3 regions of the Pseudomonas sp. AC242 genome follow, and region 3 is predicted to be linked to each of the others. Evidence: riboswitches for the same ligand, from Rfam matches in the RefSeq annotation. Region 3 holds a riboswitch; each other region holds the start of a gene.
What was found. A riboswitch is a leader RNA that binds a small molecule or an ion and turns the genes downstream of it on or off. The one in region 3 is predicted to bind cobalamin.

Region 1: it holds a riboswitch for cobalamin, as region 3 does, so the genes downstream of both, ACZZ0A_RS08890 (ABC transporter substrate-binding protein) here and cobO (cob(I)yrinic acid a,c-diamide adenosyltransferase) in region 3, are expected to answer to the same signal.
Region 2: it holds a riboswitch for cobalamin, as region 3 does, so the genes downstream of both, ACZZ0A_RS09645 (CbtB domain-containing protein) here and cobO (cob(I)yrinic acid a,c-diamide adenosyltransferase) in region 3, are expected to answer to the same signal.

Annotation. Positions count from the first base shown of each region.
Region 1 is NZ_OZ409873.1:1,926,206-1,930,901, forward strand. Features, by position in the region: gene ACZZ0A_RS08880 (ABC transporter ATP-binding protein) at 1-168, opposite strand, end outside; gene ACZZ0A_RS08885 (FecCD family ABC transporter permease) at 165-1,169, opposite strand; gene ACZZ0A_RS08890 (ABC transporter substrate-binding protein) at 1,178-2,191, opposite strand; cobalamin riboswitch at 2,336-2,529, opposite strand; gene ACZZ0A_RS08895 (Ppx/GppA family phosphatase) at 2,572-3,507, opposite strand; gene ACZZ0A_RS08900 (hypothetical protein) at 3,516-3,794, shown strand; gene ACZZ0A_RS08905 (ParD-like family protein) at 3,917-4,144, shown strand; gene map (type I methionyl aminopeptidase) at 4,141-4,696, shown strand, end outside.
Region 2 is NZ_OZ409873.1:2,110,426-2,115,121, forward strand. Features, by position in the region: gene cobM (precorrin-4 C(11)-methyltransferase) at 1-708, opposite strand, end outside; gene ACZZ0A_RS09635 (cobalamin biosynthesis protein) at 788-1,201, opposite strand; gene ACZZ0A_RS09640 (CbtA family protein) at 1,198-1,899, opposite strand; gene ACZZ0A_RS09645 (CbtB domain-containing protein) at 1,911-2,108, opposite strand; cobalamin riboswitch at 2,233-2,454, opposite strand; cobalamin riboswitch at 3,517-3,728, shown strand; gene cobW (cobalamin biosynthesis protein CobW) at 3,828-4,696, shown strand, end outside.
Region 3 is NZ_OZ409873.1:1,110,066-1,114,761, forward strand. Features, by position in the region: gene ACZZ0A_RS05065 (PQQ-dependent sugar dehydrogenase) at 1-538, opposite strand, end outside; gene ACZZ0A_RS05070 (hypothetical protein) at 605-1,189, opposite strand; cobalamin riboswitch at 1,353-1,583, shown strand; gene cobO (cob(I)yrinic acid a,c-diamide adenosyltransferase) at 1,666-2,277, shown strand; gene ACZZ0A_RS05080 (cobyrinate a,c-diamide synthase) at 2,274-3,674, shown strand; gene bluB (5,6-dimethylbenzimidazole synthase) at 3,671-4,321, shown strand; gene cbiB (adenosylcobinamide-phosphate synthase CbiB) at 4,318-4,696, shown strand, end outside.

The DNA.
Region 1 (4,696 bases), 820 kb from region 3:
CGGTTCACGCAGCCCTGCCAGCAACTTCAACAGGGTGGATTTGCCCGAGCCATTTGGCCCGACGATACCCAAGGTTTCGCCGCGCCGGACGTCAAGGCTGACACCGTTGAGCAACTCGGCGCCGCGTACCTTGAAGCTCAGACCAGAACAACTCAGAACACTGTTCATCGCGCGGACCTGCGGCCAACCAGAATCAAGGCGAACACCGGCGCACCGACCAGCGCGGTAATCACCCCGACCGGAATCACCTGACCCTTGATCAGCGTGCGCGACAGCACATCAGCAGCAATCAAAAACACCGCACCGCCCAAGGCACTGGCCGGCAGCAATCGCGCATGACCCATACCGAGCAACAGCCGCGCGGCGTGGGGAATCACCAGCCCGACAAAGCCGATTGAACCGACAATCGACACCATCACCGCCGTCACCAGCGCCGCACAACCAATCAGCAAAATCTGCACCCGTCGCACCGGAATGCCGAGGGATGCCGCCGAATCCGCGCCAAAGGTAAACGCATCCAGCGCCCGCCGATGCCACAGACACACAACCAGTCCCAGCACGGCAACCGGCACTGCCAGCCATACCGATGGCCAGCGCACGCCACCGAGATTGCCCAGCAGCCAGAACATGATGCCGCGCGCCTGTTCGGAGCTGGCCGAACGAGTAATCAGAAACGCCGTCAGGGCATTGAATAACTGCGAACCGGCGATCCCGGCAAGAATGATCTGCCCGGTGCCGCTGGCCGAACCGCTGACTCGCGCCAGCAGAATCACCAGCACGAACGCCGTGACGGCGCCGGCGAAGGCACCGACTGACAATGAGATCATCCCCGCGCCAACGCCAAGCAGCGCGACCATCACCGCCCCGGTCGAGGCGCCGGCAGAAATCCCCAGCAAGTAGGGATCGGCCAACGGATTACGCAGCAGCGACTGCAAAATCACCCCGCACGTCGCCAGACCCGCACCGCACGCGGCCGCGACCAGTGCGCGGGTCAGGCGGTAGTTCCAGACGATGCCTTCATCGATCGGGTCGAGCGCGTAACCGGCGTTCCACAACTTGTTCGCCAGCACTTGCACGACCACACCCGGTTCAATCGAGGTTTCACCGATGGCCACGCCCGCAACCACTGCAATCAACAGCGTCGCCAGGGCCAGCAACGTACGGATCAGGCTGGCACTCATCGCGACAGGTCATAGCCGTTGATGGCCGTGGCCAGTTGCTCGATGCCGTCGAACATGCGCAGGCTTGCCTGCATGGCCATGGCGTCGAGAATGATGATGCGGTTGTGTTTCACCGCGTCCATGTTGCGCGTCACCGGGTCGCTGCGCAGGAAGGCGAGTTTCTTTTCATAGTCGTCAGCGGGGAAGCGCCGACGGTCCATGCGCGCGATGACGAGGAAGGTCGGATTGGCTTTGGCGATGGTTTCCCAGCCGACCGTTGGCCACTCCTCATCGGACTCCACCACGTTACGCACGCCGAGGGTGCTGAGCATGAAATCGGGAACGCCTTTGTGCCCGGCCACAAATGGCTCGATGTCCATTTGTGCACTGGAGAACCACACCAGCGCGCTGGCGTCCTTCAGTTGTTTACCTTGGGCGGTGGCAATCGACTTGGCGAGGCTGGCCTTGAGTTCGTCGTTGAGCCGCTGGCCACGCTCCTGCACATCAAAGATTTGCGCCAGTTGGCTCACGCTTTTGTAAATCGTCTCGATGCGAAACGGCGCCAGTCGCGTGCCATCGGCGCCGACGAGGTTGTCCTTGGCTTCGCAATCGGAGGGCAGCAGGTAGGTCGGAATCTTCAATTCATGAAATTGCTCACGGGTGCCGACCGCGCCTTGCGGGCCGACCATCCATTCCAGCTCCACGGCGACCAGTTCCGGGCTCTTGCCGATCACCGACTCGAAACTCGGTTCGTTGTCGGCCAGGCGTTCGATCTTGTCGTCCTGCGGCTTGTACTTGGCCAGCACATTGTTGAACCACAGTGAGGTGCCGACGACTTTATCGCCCAGGCCCATGGCGTAGAGCATTTCCGTGCCGGCCTGGCCGATGGTCACCGTGCGCGTCGGGGCGTGCTGGAAGGTCAGGGTGCTGCCGCAGTTTTCGACCGTCAGCGGATAGACCGTCGGTGCCGCTTGCGCCAAGGCGCCAAGGCTCAGGCCGGTGATGAGGGTGGCGATGCGGGGCAGCAGCATGGGGCAGTCTCCTGGGGAACCGTACGGGGAGCGGGAGAGTACGGATCGGAAACACACCATCGAACGCGGTCAGGGAAACTGCGCAAGGCCGGTCATCAAAAGCAGAAGTACACGGCACGATGTCCTTCCCGGACACCCCGCCGGTTAGTAATCACTGTGCCGGCAGGTCTCCTGACTGATGCGTCATCGCCTGGCTCCGGCCTTCCCGGGATTCACCCAGTGGCAGTCGTGGAGCAGGCTCGGCACCTACAGTTGCGGGGGCAGTTCCGGTCAATGCTGTGCAAGCACCCCGGATTCCCTATTAGTCCCGTTCGGGAACCAGCGGCGGCATGGTAGTCGATCAAGCCGCTGAAGGGGAGACGAATCTGTTGCGGCGAGGATTAGTGCTGGCTCATCAAACCGTGCAAGACGCCTAAACGCAGGCCCGGTTCGGAGGGCAGCATTTGCGCGATGCCGAACACCTTGAACGCCGCCAGCATCAGCACCAGACCGCCGGGCAAAATGCTCTGGCGGTGTGGTTGCAGGCCGGCGAGCTTGAGCTGTTGCACGTTGTTCACCTTCAACAGCAGCAGCGACAGGCGCAGCAGTCCGCCGTAGGTGATGCCGTCCTGGCCGAAGTCGTTGAGGCGATTGGCCTTGAGCACTTTGGCCAGCATGCGTGCGGTGCCGGAAGAGCCGATGGTCTGCTGCCAGCCTTGCGCGCGATAGCGCTTGGCGACGTGTTCAAACTGCAGGATGGCGAAGCGTTCGGCCTCCTGTAGCGCGCCGGCGGACACATCACCGCCGCGAAAGAATCGCGTGCTCAAGGTGCCGCTGCCGATGGCGATGCTTTCGGTTAACAAGGGTTGTGAGCCCTGGCCGAGGATCAGCTCGGTGGAGCCTCCGCCGATGTCGACCACCAGGCGCAGGTCGTCGGCGCTGGGCAAGGCGTGAGTTACGCCGGCGTAGACCAGCCGCGCCTCTTCATGGCCGCAAATGACGTCGATGGGAAAGCCCAGATGCCGCTCGGCACTGGCCAGAAACAGCTGCGCGTTATCCGCTTCACGCACCGCACTGGTCGCCACCGCACGCACCCGGCCGGCCTCGAAACCGCGCAGTTTCTTGCCGAACCGCGCCAATGCCTGCCAGCCGCGATCCAGTGCCAGTGCATCCAGCGCACCGCCATCAAAGCCTTCGGCAAGCCGCACCGGTTCACGCAGGGTTTTCACTTCCTGAATCTGCAGGCCCTTTCGACTGCGCACCGACTGGCCGATCATCAGGCGAAAGGCGTTCGAACCCAGGTCGATGGCGGCAAACAGCGAGGCGTCGTCTTTCATGGGAATCCTTGCAGAGCATCCGTCGCGAGGCTCAAGACGGTTTGCGAGGATTCTGCCGTGATCTTGATGACATCCTGATGACGGGGCAGGGTCGGTTGAATGAATTTGCGGCTGTCATGACACTGTCATTATCCGGCGTCTATGCTGAGGCCAATACATCGCGTGTTCTTAAAGTTTTTGCTGCCGAATTTGGCAGCTTTTTTTTGCCCGCGATTTGGCAATGCCGCGAACTGATCGTTCCCACGCTCCGCGTGGTAATGCCTCTAGGGACGCTCCGCGTCCAGTGACGCGGAGCGTCACGGGCTGCATTCCCACGCAGGAGCGTGGGAACGATCAGCGTGTGTGTTTGCAATTTTGGTGGATGCTTGGCTAATATACGATCCATATACATATCGTATCGGATTCATATATGGGCATCGTAAAGATTTCAGAGGACATGCACGAGAACCTGCGTATCTCCAGCAACGCCCTCAGCCGCTCGATCAACGCGCAGGCCGAGCACTGGATGCGCATCGGCATGCTCGCCGAACTGCACCCCAACCTCGACCACAGCGCCATTTGCCGCTTGCTGATCCGCGCCGAACAGAACGGCGGGCTGGATCTGCAACAACTGACTCAGGAAGCCGTCAGCGCATGAGAAACCAGATCAAGATCAACACCCCGGCCGACATCGCTCAATCGCGCGCTGCCGGCAAACTCGCCGCCGAAGTACTGGCGATGCTGGTGCCGCACGTCAAGGCGGGCGTCACCACTGATCAACTCGACAAACTGTGCAACGACTACATCGTCAACGTGCAGAAAGCCGTGCCGGCCAATGTCGGTTATCACGGTTTTCCGAAAACCGTCTGCGCGTCGGTCAACGATGTGGTCTGCCACGGCATCCCGTCGGGCACACCGCTGAAGGATGGCGATATCGTCAATCTCGACATCGCGGTGATCAAGGATGGCTGGTTCGGTGATACCAGCCGCATGTACGTGGTCGGCGAGGCAACACCTGAAGCGCAGCATCTGATCAAGACTACCTATGACGCCATGTGCGCGGGTATTCGCGTAGTTAAACCGGGCGCAACGTTGGGCGACATCGGCCACGCGATCCAGAGCCTGGCGGAGAAGGAAGGCTTCAGCGTGGTGCGCGAGTATTGCGGACACGGGATCGGCAAGGTCTACCACGATGAGCCGCAGATTCTGC
Region 2 (4,696 bases), 1.0 Mb from region 3:
CGATGACTCGCTAAAAACCTCACTGCCCAACACGCGTCCCACCAGAATCAACGCCGTACGCCGAAACCCTTTGGCCTCAACCTTCCCGGCAATATCCGCCAGCGTCCCCACCACCCAATCCTGATCCGGCCACGTCGCCCGGTGGATCACCGCAATCGGGCAGTCTGCGCCGTAATGAGGCAACAGCTCCGCCAGAATCTTCTCCAGATGGTTGACCCCCAGATGAATCGCCATGGTTGCGCCGTGCTGCGCCAGGCTGCCCAATTCCTCACCGGCCGGCATGGCGGTTTTATCGGCGTAGCGGGTCAGAATCACGCTCTGCGACACGTCCGGCAGTGTCAGTTCCGCGCCAAGCAACGCCGCACACGCAGCGGTCGCGGTCACCCCGGGAATGATCTCAAACGGAATATCCAGCTCACGCAGATAACGAATCTGCTCACCAATCGCGCCATACAGACTCGGATCGCCGGAATGCACCCGCGCCACATCCTGGCCGTTGGCATGCGCGGTTTTGATCAGTTCGATGATCTGTTCGAGGTGCAGCTCAGCGCTGTTGACCACCGTCTCGGCTTGATGGCCGTCGAGCACCGCTGCCGGCACCAACGAACCTGCATAGATAATCACCGGGCAACTGCGGATCAGCCGCTGGCCTTTGACGGTGATCAATTCCGGGTCGCCGGGGCCGGCGCCGATGAAGTAGACAGTCATCGTTAAATCCTTGGAAAAGAGGTGCAACAACGCTTCAGATGAAGATTGCTCATGATCAATGGCGGGGATTATCGGGATTTTACGCCGCGCCGGCCAATGCCAACGTGGCCTGGGCGTATTTCTGCCGGGAAATCAGCAGTTTTGCCGGTGCCTGAATCAACTGTTCGGCGAGGGCCAGTGCCGCACTTTCGGCGACGCCGTAGCAACCGGTGCGTTCGAAGGCGATTTGCGAATGGTGACTGAGTCGTTGCTGATAAGTGGCCAATTCCTCGCTGCTGAAGTACAGCAAGGGCAGGGCCAGTTGCGCGGCAAGTTCTTGCAGCCCTGGCTCGTCGCGCTTCAAGTCGATGCTGGCCAACGCCTTGACCGCTTGCAGCTCGATTCGGTGTGCCTGTAAGGCTTGGTCAAGCAATGCGCGCAGCGTGCTGGCCGGGCAGCCGCGCTGGCAGCCCAGGCCGATCACGAAGGTCGGCACTGCGCTGTCATCGGTCATACGTGGTATTGACCATCGCTTTTGCGGCGGAACAACCAGGCGCTGATCAGACCCAGGGCCAGCCAGAACACTACGTTGGTTAGCTGCGAAGCGATTTTGAACTGGGCTTCCAGTGCTTCCGGCGCGAGCATCGAATGCACTTGCGGCTGCGGCGCGCCGATCACGTGCGGCACGGCGAGGATGGCCACACCAAGGATCTTCATCAGCCAGTGACGGCTGAACACGATCAGCGACAGGCCGACAGCGGTCGAAGCGGCCGTGCCGATCCACCACATTTGTCGTGAGGCCAGATCAGCGGCAGCGGTGCCCGGCAACTCAGGCGGCAGGCCCAGGGTTGGCGCGAGGACGAATGTTGCGTAACCGGCCAGACCCCAGAGCAGGCCTTGCGAGGTTTTGGTCGGCGCGCGCAGGGTGTAGAGGCCCGCGAGCATCAGGGCGAAACCGACAGCCACCACCAGATTGCCGCCTGTGGTCGATACCACGCGCTGCCAGCCGTCTTCCGGCTCCCAGGCTTCTGCATCGTGGGTGTGGCCGGCCATGGTGCCTTCGGCGTGTTCATGAACAGCCACCGGCTCGGCTTTCTCGTAGGTTTCAGCCTGAATAATCAGCGGTGAAACCCAGAAGCTTTGCAGCAGAGTGAGGAGCAGGGCGGCCAGCAGGCCGGTGAAACCTGCGGTTTGCGCAATACGCTTGATCATGTCGGCAGGTCTCAGTGGCACGGGAACGCGGCGCTGTGACGGGTATCGTGAGCGGCGTTGTGCACCGCCTCGATGTGCGAGAAACCGGCGAAGTAGACCAGGCTGGCGCCGAGGATCGACGCGAAGATCGCAGCGCTCAGGCGTTGGCTCAGGGTGGTGGTGCTGACAATTTTGTCCGTGTTGCTGCCGGTGCTGCTGATGATCGACATGGCGCTTCCCTCTGGAGTGTCAGTGGGTGAATCGAGCGCATGAAAACCCCTGCGGGTCGGGCTCGCAGAGGTTCGAACAGCGCCCGCCCACCGCGGGTTTGTTATGTTCAGCGACGCACAAAATGCGGGCTGTGTGTTGCGGGCCGGTCTCCGGGCTCACGAGGGGTTGGCGTCAGGCCGACCTGCAAGCGTCACCTTCCCATGCCTTGCTGACACAGTGGTTTTGACGCTTCGCTCGCTTACCGTTGCGGGGGCAGCACCGGACTGACATGGGCTTGAGTAAAGCACATGATTCACCGGTTTCCCGTTTCACCCTGTGAAGGGCACCCGTAACAAGTTGTGTAGGAGAGCATGGGGGTGGGGTTTTGGTCAATTTTTTGGGGTGGATCCGTTGCTGCGGGTGTTGCTGATTAGGGTTCCGCCCTTACGGCGGGTCACTTTTTCCAGACGCCCGGAGTGCCGGCCCAGAAAAAAGTAACCAAAAAGGCTTGCTCCTACGTGCGGCCCGCTCGCTGGGGCTCGGGGTCCCTTCGCTCCGGGATCGATCCGGGCGCAGCGTCTCCGGTTTGCTTCGCTGCACCTACTCCCGCTGTGTTTGGCTGCGCCAAACGGTCGCTGCGCTCCCACGCCCGGATCAATCCCTCCACTCAGCCTTCCGACGTCGCCGGTGGATCAAGATCAAGATCAAAAGCAGGCGAGCTGACACTCGGCCTATTGAGTGGTGAGGAGCACAGCGTGGTCGGCTTTGGATTTGTGGTGGATTCGCCCCTCATCGGAACGCCGCCCGCCCAGCCCTCTCCCTAAGGAGAGGGAGCCGATTTGTGGGCTTTTCAAAATCTGAGTTCAACGCGGTATCGCACGTCGGCGTACCTCCCCCAAACGCCTCGATCAGTCCAATCTCCCGAGGTAGAGGAAGCCGATTTATGTGCTTTTCAAAGCTTGAGTTCAACGCGATATCTCACGTCGGCGTAACCCTACCAAACCACTCGGTCAGTCCCCTCTCCCTTTGGGAGAGGGCTAGGGTGAGGGGCTCTTGATCTGGCTTTGGCTTTGGCTTTGGCTTTGGCTTTGGCTTTGGCTTTGGCTTTTGATCTTTTGCCCCTTCGGCAGGCCGAGCGAAGGTGTTCATCCGGGGGTTAGGCGCGCAGCGCCGTTCGACGAAGTCGAACACATCGAGAGGAGGTGCAGCGAAGCAAACCGTAGGCGATGCCCCCGGATGGACACCGTAGCGAGGGAACACTGAGCCTCAGCGAAGTGCCGTACGCCGGGGCAAAGCCTTTTGGTTCCTTTTTGGCGTTTGAAAAAGGGACTCGCTGTAAGAGCGAAACCGCCAGCGGCAGCACCCGCAGCAACGGATATGCCCCCAAAACCAAATCTCAACGCCCATTGACCCACCCTTAGACGATGCGTAGCCTTGCGCCTTCGAGGTTCTTCGGCCCACGCCGAAGCTAAGAAGGGAACGCGGTCAATGCCGCGGCTGCCCCCGCAACTGTGAACGGTGATGTTCGCTGCCACGCCACTGCCAGCTCAACTGATGAGCCCGCGGGAAGGCGCAGCAAACGCCAGGCCCAGCGCCTGAACGCCGTCAGCCAGGAGACCTGCCTCGTCACAGATTCTCAATTCAACCGGGCGGGGTGATCCGGTGGCGAACTCTCCGGGCACGCACGCGCGTTGCCGGTTCTCGTCCCGTATGCCCGCCGCTTGCCAAAGGGCATACCGATGAAAACACTGGCCAAACTCCCCGTCACCATCGTCACCGGCTTCCTCGGTTCGGGCAAAACCACGCTGCTGCGGCACATGCTCGACAACGCTCAGGGCCGTCGTATCGCGGTGATCGTCAACGAGTTTGGCGAGTTGGGCATTGACGGTGAAATCCTCAAGCAATGCACCATCGGTTGCACCGAAGAAGAAGCCACCGGCCGCGTTTACGAGCTGGCCAACGGCTGCCTGTGCTGCACCGTTCAGGAAGAATTCTTCCCGGTGATGCGTGAACTGGTTGCCCGTCGTGGCGACCTCGACCACATCCTCATCGAAACCTCGGGCCTGGCCCTGCCGAAACCGTTGGTACAAGCTTTCCAGTGGCCGGAAATCCGCAGCGCCTGCACCGTTGACGCGGTGATCACTGTGGTCGACAGCCCGGCCGTCGCTGCCGGCACCTTCGCTGCGTTCCCGGATCAGGTCGATGCCCAGCGCAAACTCGATCCGAACCTCGATCACGAATCGCCGCTGCACGAACTGTTCGCCGACCAACTGGCCAGCGCCGACCTCGTCATCCTCAACAAGGCCGACCAGACCAGCCCGGAAGATCTGGCTCGCGTTCGCGCTGAAGTCGCCGAAGAGCTGCCGCCAGCGGTGAAAATCATCGAAGCCAGCAACGGCCGTCTGCCGCTGGACGTGCTGATCGGCCTCGGCGCCGGATCCGAAGAACACATCGACAGCCGCCACAGCCATCACGATCACCACCACGGTGAAGGCGATGACGACCACGATGACCACGATCACGACGCCTTCGATTCGATCTCCATCGAACTGCCGCAAGCCGATGAAAGCCTGCTGCTCGACGCACTGACACAACTGGTGGTCAAGCA
Region 3 (4,696 bases):
GTTCGTAGTTGAAACGCAGCAGGCGATCGGTATCGGCGACGTACAGGTCATTGCCAACCAGGGTCATGCCGAACGGCGAGTTGAGGTTTTGCAGAAACACCGTGCGGGTCTCGGCGACGCCATCGTGATCGGCGTCACGCAGCAGGGTGATGCGGTTTGGGCTTGGCACGCCAGCGCCAGCCTTGCCCATGACCTTCTTCATCACCCAGCCGCGAATCCCGCTGCTGTCATCCGGTTTCGGTGGGGCATTGGTTTCCGCTACCAACACATCGCCATTGGGCAGCACATAGAGCCAGCGCGGATGATCGAGGCCTTCGGCGAATGCCGCGACCTGGGTGCCAGCCGCCGCTGTCGGTTTGCCGCCGTCGGGCCAGCCGATCGCCGGGGCGATATTCACCGTCGGGATCAGGGTCTTGTTCGGTTCGGGCAGCTTCGGTGACGGGCCGGTGCCGTCGGAGACTTGCAGGCTGGAGGTTTCACCGCAGGCGGCGAGTCCTCCGGCGAAGGCGATGACAAAAACGAGCTGGGGCTTGCGCATTGCTGATCTTCCCTATGAATGCATTCCTAATCATAGAGGAGGGCGCAAGCCCGATGGTTCAACTGCTCAACCGCGCGCTTCCTTGAACAGCACGGCGATGCCCGGGTGATAATTGCCGGCTTCGCTGCGTAACTTGCGGTAGGCGTAGGGGAAATACCAGGCGACCGCGCAAGTGTGTTCCTTTTGCAGGTCGTCGACCATGTCCTGCAGCTCTTCGGGGCTGGCGCTGTGCTGGGCTTTTTGCGGCGCGACAAACAGGCAGCCGAGCTTGAGGTCGCTGGCGTAGCTGATGCGTTTGGCGTCGTTGGTGATGTCCAGCAGGGCTTGGGTCAGATTGAGGTTGGTAACCTTTGGCCAGCGCTGGGTGGCCTGGATAAAGGCGCGGTCTTCGGCGCCGGCCAGAAACAGATCAGCGCGGGCATTGCGCTCGCCTTCTTCATTCTGCTTGCGCGTGGCAGTGCCGTTCAAAGTCACCAGCTCAGCCATCCAGGCTGCGGCCGAGAGCAATCCGAGATTGGCTTTCTCGTCATGCCAGTAAGGGGTGTCGCTGTCGCCGCGCACGGCGTTGTAACGGTCGATACAGTCAAACCAGCGTTCAAGCACCGGGCGCAGGAATTCCAGGCGCGGGTTGCTGATGATCATGCCTTGCATCGTCATCATCCTTTATTGTTGTAGTGGGCTTTTCGGTAAAAGCATGGCTCTTTGATATCATTTGTATCAGTGTGGCACAAGATTGGCGTCAGATAATTGATCGGCGGCAGTTATTCGCCCGATGACCGCCTCTTTAATTGACGCTCCACCCCCAACCCTCTAACCTTCGCGGCTTGTTTCAGGTGCTCTGTGACCTGCGTCGACAGAGTGAAACAGGGAAGCCGGTGAGGGTTGTCTTCAAGCGAAGAACCACCACGATCCCGGCGCTGCCCCCGCAACGGTAAATGAGTGAAAACTGCGCCTTGAGCCACTGCCTCGAAAGAAGCGGGAAGGCGCGCAGTCAGGCGAAACGCCGCTCATGAGCCCGGAGACCGGCCTGATCCATCCAGCGGCATCACGGTGGGCGATGCCAGGCTTTTTGCCGTCTATTCTTGTGCCTGCCCGCCGTTATCCAGCCTCAACGGAGAGCTCCCCCCATGACCGATTCCCCCGAGCGCGACGAACGCCATCTGGCGCGTATGCAGCGCAAAAAAGCCGTGATCGACGAACGCATCGCCAACTCGCCTGACGAGTGCGGGCTGGTGCTGGTGCTGACCGGCAATGGCAAAGGCAAAAGCAGCTCGGCGTTCGGCATGCTCGCCCGCGCCATGGGCCACGGCATGCAGTGCGGCGTGGTGCAGTTCATCAAGGGCCGCAACAGCACCGGCGAAGAGCTGTTTTTTCGCCGCTTCCCTGAGCAAGTGCGCTTTCATGTGATGGGCGAGGGCTTCACCTGGGAAACCCAGGATCGTCAGCGCGACATCGCCGCCGCCGAAGCCGCGTGGGCCGTGTCCCGCGAACTGCTGCGCGATCCGTCGATCGGTCTGGTGGTGCTCGACGAACTCAACATCGCCCTCAAACATGGTTACCTCGATCTCGATCTGGTGCTCAGCGATTTGCAGGCGCGTCCGCCGATGCAGCATGTGATCGTCACCGGTCGCGCGGCCAAGCCGGAAATGATCGAAATGGGCGACACTGTGACTGAAATGGGCATGCTCAAACACGCCTTCCAGGCTGGCATCAAAGCGCAGAAAGGCGTCGAACTTTGAATCAGCCACGTCACTGCCCGGCGGTGCTCATCGCCGCGCCGGCTTCCGGTCAGGGCAAGACCACCGTCACCGCCGCACTGGCCCGTTTGCATCGCAATCAGGGGCGCAAGGTGCGCGTGTTCAAATGCGGCCCGGACTTTCTCGATCCGATGATTCTCGAACGCGCCAGCGGTGCGCCGGTGTATCAACTGGACATGTGGATGGTCGGCGAGCAGGAAAGTCGTCGTCTGTTGTGGGAAGCCGCCAATGAGGCGGATCTGATTCTGATCGAAGGCGTGATGGGCCTGTTCGATGGCACGCCGTCCAGCGCCGATCTGGCGCGGCACTTCGGCGTGCCGGTGCTCGGCGTGATCGACGGCACGGCCATGGCGCAAACCTTTGGTGCGCTGGCGCTGGGCTTGGCGAAGTATCAGCCGGACCTGCCGTTTGCCGGTGTACTGGCTAATCGCGTCGGCACCTTGCGGCATGCGCAATTGCTCGAAGGCAGCCTCACGGAAGGTTTGCGTTGGTATGGCGCGTTGTCCCGTGAGACCGGTATCGAACTGCCGAGTCGTCATCTCGGCCTGGTGCAGGCCAGCGAACTGAATGACCTCGATGTGCGTCTCGATGCCGCCGCCGATGCATTGGCCAGCAGTTGCGAGGTAGCGCTGCCACCGGCCGTGGAATTCGCCGCGCCTGATGTGATCGCTGTAGAGCCGCTGCTGAAGAATGTGAGAATCGCCGTTGCCCGTGATGAGGCGTTTGCCTTCACCTACGGCGCGAGTCTCGATCTGTTGCGGGCGATGGGCGCCGAGTTGAGTTTCTTCTCGCCGATCCGCGACACGCAATTGCCTGAGGCGGACAGCCTGTATTTGCCCGGTGGGTATCCGGAATTGCACCACGTTGCGTTGTCGCAGAACACCGCGATGCTGGAGGCGATTCGTGCGCATCACGCAGCGGGCAAACCGTTGCTCGCCGAATGTGGCGGGATGCTGTATTTGCTGGATTCTTTGACTGACGTTGAAGGCTCTCGCGCTGAGTTGGTTGGGCTGCTGAAGGGCGACGCGGTGATGCAGAAGCGTCTGGCTGCACTGGCGCTGCAAGCAGTGGATTTGCCGGAAGGATCGTTGCGTGGGCACACTTATCATCATTCGTTGACGACGACTGAGCTGACGCCGATTGCGCGTGGCTTGAGTCCGAATGGCGGACGCGGTGCTGAGGCGGTTTATCGTGAGGGGCGGATGACGGCCTCTTATGTGCACTTCTACTTCCCGTCGAGTCCCGCGGCTATCGCAGCATTGTTTGCACCCGACCTCCATGCCGCCATCGCTGGCAAGCCAGCTCCCACAGTGGGCGGTGAGCTTCCTGAAGAAATGCAATCCCCTGTGGGAGCTGGCTTGCCAGCGATGGGGCCATGACAGACAACGCATTTTCCGAAGCCGAACGCCAAGCGGTCTACAAAGCCATCGCCGAACGCCGCGACATGCGCCACTTCACCGGCGGCACCGTCGAGCCGGAATTGCTGCGCCGACTACTGGAAGCCGCCCACCAGGCCCCGAGCGTCGGCCTCATGCAGCCGTGGCGTTTCATCCGCATCAGCGATAGAACCTTGCGTGGCCAGATCCAGAACCTCGTGGAAGAAGAACGCATCCGCACCGCAGAAGCCCTCGGCGAGCGCAGTGACGAGTTCATGAAACTCAAGGTCGAAGGCATCCATGACTGCGCCGAAGTGCTGGTCGCCGCGCTGATGGACGATCGCGAAAAACACATCTTCGGTCGCCGCACGCTGCCGGAAATGGACATGGCCTCGCTGTCCTGCGCGATTCAGAATCTGTGGCTGGCCTCGCGCGTCGAAGGTCTGGGCATGGGCTGGGTTTCGCTGTTCGAGCCGCAGGCACTGGCGGATTTGCTGAAATTGCCCGCAGGCGCCAAACCTCTCGCCGTTTTGTGTCTGGGCCCGGTCAAGGAATTCTATCCGGCGCCGATGCTGGTACTCGAAGGGTGGGCGCAGGCGCGGCCGCTCAATGAGTTGCTGTATGAAAATTATTGGGGAGTGAGTCAATGAGTGTGGCGTTGTTGAGTGTCGCCGCGGTCGCGCTGGATGCGCTGCTCGGTGAACCGAAACGCTGGCATCCGCTGGTGGCGTTCGGCAATTTCGCCGGGCGCATCGAACAACGTTTCAACGCCGGTGGTCGTGGCTGGCGCAGTCATGGCGTCACAGCGTGGGTGATCGCGGTGCTGCCGCTGACCTTGCTCGCCACCGCATTGTCCTGGGCGCCGTACGTGGGCTGGGTTGTCGAGATTCTTGCATTGTATTGCGCCCTCGGCATGCGCAGCCTCGGCGAGCATGTCGCGCCGGTGGCCGCTGCTTTGCGCGCAGATGATCTGGACGAGGCGCGCAAACGCGTGGGCTATCTGGTCAGCCGCCAGACCGATGAAC